2 regions of the Paenibacillus jiangxiensis genome follow, and region 1 is predicted to be linked to the other one. Evidence: a T-box and tRNA genes for the amino acid it is inferred to sense, from the RefSeq annotation. Region 1 holds a T-box; the other holds one or more tRNA genes.

Evidence for each region. A T-box is a leader RNA that pairs with one kind of tRNA and senses whether it is charged. The one in region 1 lies ahead of leuS (leucine--tRNA ligase), so its partner is inferred to be a tRNA-Leu.
Region 2: it encodes a tRNA-Leu, which carries the amino acid that the T-box ahead of leuS (leucine--tRNA ligase) is inferred to sense. The anticodon was not compared.

What each region holds. Positions count from the first base shown of each region.
Region 1 covers NZ_JBJURI010000018.1:48,915-54,884, reverse strand. Annotated here, with positions in the region: gene ACI1P2_RS17630 (glycoside hydrolase family 64 protein) at 175-1,551, opposite strand; T-box leader at 1,841-2,100, shown strand; gene leuS (leucine--tRNA ligase) at 2,163-4,604, shown strand; gene comER (late competence protein ComER) at 4,585-5,430, opposite strand; gene ACI1P2_RS17615 (ComEA family DNA-binding protein) at 5,608-5,970, shown strand, end outside.
Region 2 covers NZ_JBJURI010000002.1:47,671-53,640, forward strand. Annotated here, with positions in the region: gene ACI1P2_RS02045 (glycoside hydrolase family 43 protein) at 1-54, shown strand, start outside; gene ACI1P2_RS02050 (Cof-type HAD-IIB family hydrolase) at 350-1,228, opposite strand; gene ACI1P2_RS02055 (DeoR/GlpR family DNA-binding transcription regulator) at 1,225-2,013, opposite strand; tRNA gene ACI1P2_RS02060 (tRNA-Glu) at 2,216-2,287, shown strand; tRNA gene ACI1P2_RS02065 (tRNA-Leu) at 2,406-2,488, shown strand; gene ACI1P2_RS02070 (hypothetical protein) at 2,708-2,866, shown strand; gene ACI1P2_RS02075 (MarR family winged helix-turn-helix transcriptional regulator) at 2,898-3,212, shown strand; gene ACI1P2_RS02080 (helix-turn-helix domain-containing protein) at 3,341-3,706, shown strand; gene ACI1P2_RS02085 (PAS domain-containing protein) at 3,760-4,395, opposite strand; gene ACI1P2_RS02090 (XRE family transcriptional regulator) at 4,450-4,656, opposite strand; gene ACI1P2_RS02095 (helix-turn-helix domain-containing protein) at 4,831-5,172, shown strand; gene ACI1P2_RS02100 (urease accessory protein UreF) at 5,266-5,856, opposite strand.

The sequences.
Region 1 (5,970 bases):
TCTCCGCTGCTGCGTGCGTATTCATACCATCAACAAAGTGCAAACAAAGTACAAGGCCCATAGGTTCCCCTTGTTTGTGCGCGTAAAAAGAAAAGAGGGCATATTCCCCGTAAAGGGGGGACAAGTAAAGACGCCGCTCAAGCACAGAGACGGCGTCTTTGGTTATAAAGCTCTTTACCAGCCTACCCGGATCAGCAGTCCCTTCGGATCGCCGACCTCCAGGTAAGAGGCTTGTCCGTTGTAGTCATCATAGGCAAAGCCGTAGGCCAGGCGGTCTATGCTGTGATCATGCCAGAATTTGGCGTAAAAGTTGGCTGGAGCAGCTTGATAATAGGCCGAAACATTATTCCAATTCGCCGGATTTTCATAGACGTGGCGGTTAATGGCTGAGCATTTGGCGGAATCCTCCTGCAGTGCACCGTTGCAAAGCAGAATTTCCTGGGTGTTGTAGCCGGAATAACCGGCAAAATAGCTGGCATTGGCGCCCCCGGAGGCGAACGAACCGTGAATCGGCGCTACAATGCGGTAAGGAGCCTGCACATCGGCCAACGCTTTAAAAGGTTGCGGCACCTCATTCCGGTATTTCTGGAACAGTCCCGCCCGCGTTTCGGATTCCAGCTCGCCCACGGTCCGGTCATAGTTGCCGGCGCGGTTGACCAGCCTGTGCTGGATCGGGAAGCCGAAGCCGTCCACACGTGTCGTATTGCCATGATAGCCTGCATCATCTACCGTGAACTCAATGAAATCAAAATAAATGTCCCGGTTGGGGTCGGTCGGGTTATTGATGTCCGGGCCCGCAAAGCCGGTGTCATAGGTTTTAATGTAGCACGGAGACCCGACGCAGATGAACATGCGGCCTGACGTAATTTTCGGCAAATTTACATAAGAGTTGGAGAGAGTATGATAAATATTCGCATAATTATTTCCTTTTTTGCTCAGATGTCCTGGGGCGTCATTTAATGCTGTGGAAATCGGCTGCAGCTGGCCCGAGGCATCCAGATAGCTCCAGCGCCCGTTTTCCGGGTTGATGCCGAGAACACCCCAATAGATTTGCTGATCGCTGTATGCGCCATTGGTTCCGTTCAGCAAGCGGAAGGTTAGCTTCCCATTGCCGGTCGGGCCGGGGATGGACGATGCTGCAATGTCATAAATGGATGTGCCGCCGGATGGATTGTCCGGTTCTGTAGTCCCGCCTGAGGGGACCGTATAGGTGAAGGATGAGGTATCATATGCTGGAGTTCCGTTGTTATAGGTGAAAAAATAAGTGATTACACTGCCCGCGGCTACATTGTTAATCGATTGGACATACCTTGTGGTGCTGCTGTCATAGCTCATTCTCAAATTTTGCTGCTCGCCTGAATTGACCTTGTAATGAACATCCACCCATGTTGTATTCACATTGGAATCGAACCAGATGGTTGCCGTCGTACCCGAAACAGACACTCCCTGGGTGTAATCGGCAGCATAGGCGCGATCACCTGGTGAATAAGAAATAAAACTAAGCAACAGCACAACAGCAGTGAAAGCGATGCAGTTCCATACTTTACGCATTGGCCAATCCTCCTCATACTCTGATTTTCAAAGCTTGAGTCTGCACTGGTTGCACTACATCCATATGTCGACATTCCTGTTTGTCAATTCGCTGCTGTAGCACGATTATTTCAAAAAATGGAAGCGGTTTCAACATAAAAATGCACCCTTCTTCAAAAATAAACCTCTGTGCCTAAGCCATTAGTCTCTGTCTGTCGAATATTGCCCGATAAACCAGGATATAATGGCCTGTGAGAGCCGGCATTGACATATCGAGTTGTATTTCATATAATGGTGGCAATATTTGCGTTAAAAATCACTGATGAGGAACAGTAATTTTGTCTTGGTCATTTTAGAGAGCCGGCGGTTGGTGCAAGCCGGTTGACGAGCGGAATGAACTCGCCTCGGAGATATGCGGTCAACGCGGGACAGAAGGCTGCAGCCTCTCTGTACATAAGCAAGTAAGCCGCATCGGATCACCCCCGTTACAGGGTGCTTAAGGGAGTAGCGGTGAAGAACGCCAGCTACTAACTAGGGTGGTACCACGGGAAACAACCTCTCGTCCCTAGCGCAGACACGCTACGGGATGCGGAGGTTTTTTTTGTTGCAGACCGTATGAGGAGGAAATCAGTATGAGTGAAACGACACAGCCGAAGCACGGCTATCAGCCGCAAAACATTGAACCGAAATGGCAGAAGCATTGGGAAGAGAATAAAACATTCCGCACCGGAGAGGATCCGGACAAACCGAAGTTTTTCGCAATGGATATGTTTCCTTATCCGTCCGGGGCAGGACTGCATGTCGGTCATCCGGAGGGTTACACGGCAACGGACATCGTGTCCCGCTATAAAAGAATGAGAGGTTACAATGTCCTGCATCCGATGGGCTGGGATGCCTTCGGCCTGCCGGCCGAGCAGCACGCGCTCGATACAGGTGAGCATCCGCGCGATATTACATTCAAGAATATCGACAATTTCCGCCGCCAGATTAAATCGCTTGGCTTCTCGTATGACTGGGACCGCGAATTCAGCACCACCGATCCTGATTATTACAAATGGACGCAGTGGATTTTCATTCAGCTCTACAAGCGCGGCCTTGCTTACGTGGCTGAGGTGCCTGTGAACTGGTGCCCGGCTCTGGGCACGGTGCTGGCGAATGAAGAGGTCATCGACGGCAAGAGCGAGCGGGGCGGTCATCCCGTCATCCGCAAGCCGATGCGTCAATGGATGCTGAAAATTACGGAGTATGCCGAGCGTCTGCTGGAGGACCTGGAGGAGCTGGACTGGTCAGAAAGTATTAAGGATATGCAGCGCAACTGGATCGGAAAATCCACGGGTGCCGAAGTGCATTTCGAGATTGAAGGCCATGACCAGAGCTTGACGGTGTTTACGACCCGTCCGGACACGCTTTTTGGCGCAAGCTACTGTGTGCTGGCTCCGGAGCAGGAGCTAGTGGATGTCATCACAACAGCCGAGCAGAAGGACGCCGTGAAGCAGTATCAGGAGCAGGCTGCACGCAAGAGTGATCTTGAGCGTACGGATCTGGCTAAGGATAAAACAGGCGTATTCACAGGGGCTTACGCCATTAATCCGGTTAACGGGGCCAAGCTGCCGATCTGGATTGCCGATTACGTGCTGGCGGGCTATGGTACAGGGGCCATTATGGCGGTGCCTGGACATGATACCCGTGACTGGGAGTTTGCCAAGCAGTTCGGCCTGAACATTATTGAAGTGGTAGCAGGCGGGGATGTAACGAAGGAAGCTTACACCGAAGACGGTCCGCACGTGAACTCCGACTTCCTCGATGGACTTCACAACGAAGAAGCGATCGCCAAAATGATCGCCTGGCTGGAGGAGCAGGAGAAAGGACAAGGAAAGGTGACCTACCGTCTGCGGGACTGGCTGTTCAGCCGCCAGCGTTACTGGGGCGAGCCGATCCCGATCCTGCATCTGGAGGACGGCACGATGAAGACCGTTCCGGAAGACCAGCTTCCGCTTGTCCTGCCGGATGTCGATCACATCAAGCCGTCGGGTACGGGAGAATCCCCGCTGGCCAATGTGACGGAATGGGTGGAAACGATTGATCCGGAGACCGGCATGAAAGCGCGTCGCGAAACGAATACGATGCCGCAGTGGGCGGGAAGCTGCTGGTACTACCTTCGCTTCATTGATCCGCACAATGACAAGGAGCTGGTATCCAAAGACAAGCAGCGCAAATGGCTGCCTGTCGACCTGTATATCGGCGGCGCCGAGCATGCTGTGCTTCACCTGCTGTATGCCCGTTTCTGGCATAAAGTGCTGTACGATCTGGGCGTAGTGGAGACGAAGGAACCGTTCCACAAACTGGTCAACCAAGGCATGATTCTCGGCACCAACAATGAAAAAATGAGTAAGTCCCGCGGCAATGTCGTTAACCCTGACGATATTGTTAACGAACAGGGCGCAGATACGCTGCGCGTGTACGAGATGTTTATGGGGCCGCTTGAGGCCACAAAGCCATGGAACGAAAATGGCGTAGAGGGTATATATCGCTTCCTGTCCCGCGTATGGAGACTCTTTATTTCGGAAGACGGAAGTCTGAACAGCAAAATCACGCCGGACGGCGGAACGGATGATTTCAAACGCACCTGGCATAAGACCATTAAAAAGGTGACCGAGGATCTGGAGAACCTGCGCTTCAATACCGCGATCAGCCAGCTGATGATTTTCGTCAATGAAGCCTACAAGGTGGAAAGCCTGCCGCGCCAAGGTATGGAGCATTTTGTGCAGCTTCTGTCCCCGCTGGCGCCTCACCTTGCAGAAGAGCTTTGGGAACGGCTGGGACATAGCGGCACCATTTCGTATGTTCCGTGGCCTGAATATGATGAGGCATGGACCGTGGACGCCGAGGTGGAAATCGTTGTGCAAATTAACGGCAAAATCGTGCAGCGTGCGACGGTATCCAAGGATCTGGACGCCAAGGCGCTGGAGGAGCATGCCATGTCATTGGAAAATGTACGGCAGGCGCTTGCAGGCAAGACGGTGCGCAAGGTCATTGCCGTTCCCGGCAAACTCGTCAATATTGTTGCCGGTTAAGCTGTTCCGAGCTGAATAAGGCGTCTGCTCTGCGGACGTCTTCTTCATACTTGTCATGTGTGGTTCTGATCAGCTCATGAAACACATTATGGAGGCTCATTTCCAGCAGACTGAGCGCTTCGGCCGTAATCCCGCCGGGTACGGCTACCCTGGATTGCAGCTCGGCAGGAGTGAACCCGCCTTCAGTCAGCAGCTTTCCTGTGCCGAGCAGCATCTCACCGGCGAGCTCACAGAGCTGCCCGCGGTCCATGCCGGTCAGTTCAGAGCCGGCGTTAATCCATTGCTCCAGGAAATAGGAGAGAAACGCAGGGCCGCAGCTGGCAAAGTCGGAAGTAACTCTGGTGAACGCTTCCGGTACGCGGAGCGGCCTGCTGATGGCCGACATCAGATTTTCCAGTATATATCGGTCCTCTTCGTTGATGCGGCTGCCATGTATGCATAGCGAGGCTCCGCTGCCGACCAGATTCGTGATGCTGGGTATAATTTTGGATACTTTGCAGGGGAGCTCGCTCTCCAGCCTTTCAATGAGCAGAGGGCTTGTGATGGATACAACAATCTGTTCGGGCGAAACCGAATTGCGGATTTCGTCGATCACACTTTTAAATTCCAGGGGTTTTACACAAATAAACACAATATCGCTGTCCGCCGCCGTGTCGCTGTTCCGCAAGGAAAGGTTCAGGCCGGGATGGCGGCGGGCGAGCTTCTCTGCTTTGGCAAATGTACGGCTGCTTGCCGTAACTTGCGAAGGGGTCAGGGCGCCGGCGTTAATAAAAGCGTCTATGAGCAGACTGCCCATGCTGCCGGTCCCGATAAAACCTACCTTCATGCTTAACGTCCTCCTTTCAGCTGTTGAATAAGCCGCAGTTATTCTTCATAGTTTATGCATCCGGCCTTGGACATCATGACGACTTTTTGGGCGGGACGTCAGCTTCTAAAGTACGAAGCTTTGGAGTAGGCGGTTTTGGCTTGAGACTGTCTGATATCTATGGAGAGAGGACGATTGATTGGATTGAAGCGTGCAATGAATGCCGCTGCGGTGGCGCTGGCCGTCGCAGGCAGCGGGCTGATCTTATTTTCCGGCAGCCGTGAGCCGGCACCTGAGCCGGGATGGACCCCGCTGAACCCGGTTATTGAGGAACGGGCAGCAGAAGAGAGCAAGGCGGTTTCTGCTATATCTGAAAAGGCGTCTTCCACCGGGGAGGGGACGGGCGAAGTCTCTGGCGGGTCTGATCCTAAAGCTGAAGACGCTGCAGCGGAAAAAACGGCTGTAGAGAAAACGGCTGTCGAGCAGACGTCCCCCAAGCAAACAGCCGCTCCCGTGACGGAGCAGCAGCCTCCTGTGGCTGTTCAGCCGCAGTCAGCTGAG
Region 2 (5,970 bases), on a different contig from region 1:
TGGAAAGAGGACGGAACACCCAACTTTGGGGTTCCCGTTCGTGATGGAGGCTGACCAGGGCGCTCCTTTCGGTTGTTGTGAGACGCTCCGAGAACGAAGCATTCCTCCCATCGCTGTTGACCCCGAATTTCAATGAAATATTTTTATGAGGAAGAAATTCGGGGTCAAAGGCGAACGCTGCCGCTTTTCCGGAATTGCTTCGTTCTCTCCGCTGCTGTGTGCATCACCCTACTTACCTCATAGCTTCGTGTATGCTGCCCCTGTATTGGCCTACGCATCATCTTAAAGCACCTACAAAATAGGTCAACCAGAAGTTCCTGGTTGACCTATTTAGGTGCTTCCTCACAGATTAGGAATTCGACGGGGAAGGGCAGGCCTCTTTCAGCAGGCGTTCAATGGCATAGGCAACTCCGTTCTCTATGTTGGTCAGAGTCACTTCCTCACAGAGGGCTTTAATCTCGTTATGCGCATTGCCCATGGCAATGCCCTTGCCAGCGGATGTCAGCATGGAAATATCATTGTAGCTGTCACCTATGGCGACCGTCTCTTCCATGGGAATGCCCAAATGGCTGGCCAGATAGGAGAGGGCGTTGCCTTTGGATGCCCGGGTATCCTCCACTTCAAAGTTATGGTCCGAGGACACGACCATGGTCAATGAGGAATCGTTGCGGAAGCGGCTGCGTCCTTTTTCAAGTTTGTGGTCATCCAAAGAGAACGCGAGAATGTTATGGATTACAGCCTCTTGCGGAATGTGCTCATAAGAAGCGATCCGTATAATACCGGCCTGCGTGTATTGCTTTTCAGTAGCATAAATAAGCTCCCTCAAGGTGAGATCAGGATTGGCGCTTAGTATCCGGTCCATTTCAATCGTTAAAATTTGATGCCCTTTCTGCGGTGAATAGATGGCCTGGTCGGTCATGACCTCGTAATAAAATTCGTTTTCCTCAAGCCAAGCCAGGACGGAGAAAGCCTGACTGCGGTCCATCGGATAGGAGGCGAGGAGACGCTTCTGATCGTCGTGAACGGCTGCGCCGTTCGCGGAGATAATAGGAGTGTTCAGTCCGGCTTCCTTCAGCTTTTCCTGTACATCATATACCGCACGGCCGGTGGCGATCGCCACCGTAATTCCGCTTTCCTGCGCCTTGCGGACGGCCGAGGCATTCACTTCACTGATGCGGCTGTCCGCATTCAACAGGGTTCCGTCTAAATCCACGGCAATTAATTTCATACTTCCAGCTCCTCTTCGTCTTTAAAATCAGGAATAAGGACCTCTATTCCATGTCGCTGCAGCATTTCCAGCATGTCAGGTTCAGGCAGGCGGTCGGTCACGATGAAATCGACTTCAGAGAGCTCGGCAAAACGGAATGGACAGTCCTTGCCGAACTTTGAATGGTCGGCCAGCACAAACACCTGGCGCGCCTGCTTCATCATTTGATGCTTCAGCAGACCTTCCTCATCGTGAACGGAGGTAAAGCCGCTCGCAGATACGCCGCCCACGCCGATAAATGCTTTATCAACAAAATAGTTGGACAGTGTGGAAATGACGGCTGATCCGTACACATATCTGTGCTCCTTTTCCAATTGACCGCCAAGCAGGTGGATCGATACCCCTTTTTTGTCTGATAAGACATCCGCCTGGTTAATGGAGTTGGTGATAATAAAGCAGCTTTGCTGATCAATGAATTCGGCGCATGCATGCACCGTAGTGGAGGAGTCGAGGATGACGTGCTCTCCATCACGAATATAATGTGCCGCCACGCGGCCGATGAACTTTTTCTCTTCAGACACCTTCATGAGCCGTTCTTTGTAGTTTCCGATCTTGTCCTGCAGCGGATTCGGCAGGAGGGCGCCGCCGCGGGTGCGGATAATGGACCCCTGTTCGTCCAGCTTGACGAGATCCCTGCGTGCGGTATCACGGGAAACATCGAACAGAGAGCAAATCTCTTCAATGGAAATCCGCTTCTTGGCCTGAAGATGATCCAAAATGAGCTGCATCCGTTCTTCTTGGTACATTCGATACCTCCTGACAGATGAATGCTTAATTTATATAAGTGATTTTAATTCATTTTAAGTGATTATAAGTGAAATTACAATGCATTCTGACTTGCAATTGCATGAAACTATTTAATTCTAAAAAAAATTAAAATAATGCTTGTCACTCCGGATTCTATTTGATATACTCTATCTTGTCGTCACGATAACGGCAAACTAATATGGCCCGTTGGTCAAGGGGTTAAGACACCTCCCTTTCACGGAGGTAACAGGGGTTCGAATCCCCTACGGGTCATAGCTTTCTTTAAAGCTCCAGGGATGAGAACCCACTGGGTTCGTCGGAGCATAAGCTTCGTCAGGAATACATCGCAGTCTCGAGTGCAGCGCGAGTATCCCCTACGGGTCATTAATGTGCGGTAGTGGTGGAATGGCAGACACGCTATCTTGAGGGGGTAGTGGGCGTACGCCCGTGGAGGTTCGAGTCCTCTCTACCGCATAACAACGCAAGGAATCCGGTGCAATCGTTTGCGATTGTATCGGATTTTTTTCATTTTAGCGACTTTTTCAATTGTTTTAAGTCTAATGTAATAGAGATGAATTTTTTTGCTTTACAAATTTTGTGTAAAATTCAGAGGAGTTAAATTCCGTTTACAAAAAATCGAAACAAAGAGTATAATCAGACAAGCGGATGTTATAATATGGACAATAAGATTCATTGGATATGGAAGAAATTTTAAGAAATGATGGTGAATGGTATGAAATCCCATCTTCTGGAGGATATATCAGAAGGACTGTTGGGACTTTTTCCTTTAATAAGAAAAAAGTTGATGAAAGGGGCTCCGGTTCCCAACTCATCGCTTCCGCTATCGAATAGTAACTACCATGTGTTGTTTCTTATGCACGAAATGCGTCATTCGACAGTGTCGGAGCTTTCCAAACAGCTAAATATTTCGCGGCCCAATATGACCCCGTTGCTCGATAAGCTGGTAAAGTATGAGTTGGTTTCCAGGAAGCCAAGCGAGACGGACAGGCGGGTGGTGGAGGTCGAAATAACCCGGCAGGGGGATGAACTGGTTCGAGAAATAGGTGAGCGATTGATGCTCGATATTAGAGAAAGGCTGTCCGGACTGCCGGAGAAGGATCTGGTACAAATGTGCAGTTGTCTGAATGAACTGAAAACGATTCTGCTCAAGCTGGATCATGTGGATGAAGTAAAATAGGTTGAAAAAAGACCGTTCATTATTGAATATGGACGGTCTTGCCTTGTCGTATGTTATAATATTATGAGTATACATATCCGGTTTTAAACAGCATCTTAAGCAAAGTTAGGATGGAAGGGTGGAATCATATGCAATCGATTTATCAACGGATTGAGGCGCTTATCGCTGAAAAGGGAATGACGAAAAAGGCATTTTGCCAGCAGCTGGGGATCAGTACCGGCAATTTCGGTGACTGGAAAAGGGGCAAAACAACCCCTGGCACCAACAAGCTGATTGAAATTGCCACCTTTTTCGACATAAGCTTGGACTGGCTCATGATGGGCCGTACTCCGAAGCGTGAAATGGTAAACGAAAAGCAAGAGTCTTATTTTTTTGACGATTTGGGGCAATTGAATTGCCAAATTGATCAACTTACAGAGCAGGAAAAGGTATTCATACGCGACTATATCGAATTTACTGCTTACCGGAAAAAGAAGAAAAAAGAAACAGACTGATATTCAAAAAGGCCTGCCGCAGATAATCGCCGGCAAGCCTTTTTGAACTGCTGTCAATTGTCGTGATTCAGATCCAGTTTGGCTGAATACTCGGGATACAGCTTGCGAATGCATTCAGGGCAGATATCATGTGTAAACTCGGCATGAGTGTGTTTCTCCAGATAGGACTCGACTGACTGCCATTCATTCTCTTTGTTCCTGATATCCTTGCATACGGCACAGATCGGCAGCATGCCGTGAATGGTCCTGATCTGGTTCATCGCTTGAACGAGCCTTGTTTCCTGCGGTTTGAAGCGGGTGATATCCGTATTGGAAATGACAATCCCCTCGATTTCCTTATTTTCCGGCTGCATAACCGGAGCGGCCTGCAATAAAAACCACTGCTCCCCGGTTGAATGCCTGCAATGGAATTCGCAGCTGTATTGAGGGATATCTCCCTTGAGCACACTAATCAGCCCCTTATACAGGGTCTGAACGGCTTCCAGGCTGTCGTCACTGCAGAACCACGGCAAAATATCGAAGTAGGAGGTCCCGGGCCAGGTATAGCCGGCAGGAGTGCCTTTATCGATGCCGGCCTGCTCCCAGGCTTGGTTAACCGCGTGAATGGTGCCGTTGCGATCGATTACAACGATTTGGGCGGGCAGTGAATTGGCTGCTTCGATCAGATGGATGGATCTTGTTTTGGACAATGATTTCACTCCCTTGCTGATGCACGCATTTTTGAGCAGCTTATTGGTTGCATATTATTTTTCTTCATTCAGATGTATATCAAGGAGTTTGGCAACCAGCTGTCTGTAGCGGGCGGCTTTCCGTGTGCCGTGAATCAGATTGGACAGGCGTGACGGAGGGATTCCGTGCAGCTCGCAAAAGCTTTTCTGATCCAATTGCAGCTCGGTAAGTCTCTGTTTAATTGCCCACCCGAATGGAGTGATCGGCTTTTTTTTATTCAAGAAGTTTCACCCCTAACCGATTTTCCAATTCTAGCTACCTATGGTGTAATTCATGGTGAAACATGCTATAATAAATCATCTGAATCCATTATATACTTATTTACGTCATTTTACAATCTATAATCACTTACGTACGTCGTCTTGCTTGAAGTTTTTTTAGGAAGGCGGGTGCATATGCAATCCATTTATGAACGCATTGAGATGCTGATCCAGCGCAAGGGAATGACGAAAAAAGCTTTTTGCAAGCAGCTAGCTATTAGCACGGGGAATCTGGGAGACTGGAAAAGGGGGAAATCCAAACCGGGAACCAGCAAATTGATTGAAATCGCCGCTTTTTTTGATGTCAGTCTTGATTGGCTCGTCTTGGGGAAAGGCACACCGGAAGAGGCTTCGGAATCCTTACCTGCGTATATCTACAGCAAAAGCAGGGAGCTGTCGAAGGACGAGCAGTGGTTTATTAAGGAATACATTGAGTTTGTGTCATACCGGCATCAAAAGGACAATTCTGAATCCTGAATTTGCTACAAGGGCACGAAAAAACACTCCATCGCAGGGGAACACAGCGAGAGGAGTGTTTTTTTGTATGAGGGGTATATATAAATTTGGGGATCACGGATGTGTAGGCAGCATATCCTTCATGATTCTTTCGAGCACCTGGTTTTTGGAGGTATTCGTTTCGTTCAGCTGTTTGGCGGCTTCTTCGACACAGGCGTTAACGGCTGCGTTTAAATAACCGTTGACCGCCTGCTCCATTTCCACACCTAATTGGAAATTGATCCAGGCATGCATTGTAGGCAGTGTGCCTACAGCATTGTACCGCTGCAGTATGTTCTCCAGATACTTGAAGTCGATCCATGGATACAGTGCTTTGCTGAGCTTGAGCAATCGCTGGCCTGATATGCGGGCATTGCTTAACTGATCATGGGGCGTGCGCTGAGCGTGAAGTATTTTATCGATCAGCGCAATCCGCCAGCCGTCGTATTGCCTGGAGGCGGCATAAATGCCCTTTATAGCCATTCCGTCTGTGCTGACCAGTTGGCTGTGCATGTAACATTTCATGTATGCTTCGACATCTTCCAGTGCTGTTATGCTTCCCTCGGCGATGTGGTGTTTTAATTCGGAAACAAAAGGGAAGCTGCCGACGGGTAAACTGGGATCCAGTACATACGCATAATGGAGCATTCGACTGCTCTTGCTCATTATGGTCCGCCTCCTTAAAACATTACTCAACAAGATTTATGTGTTATTTTTATTGACATTGATTCTTTTATTCGGGCTAATAACTCCGTTTATGTAATACATTTTTACATTTAT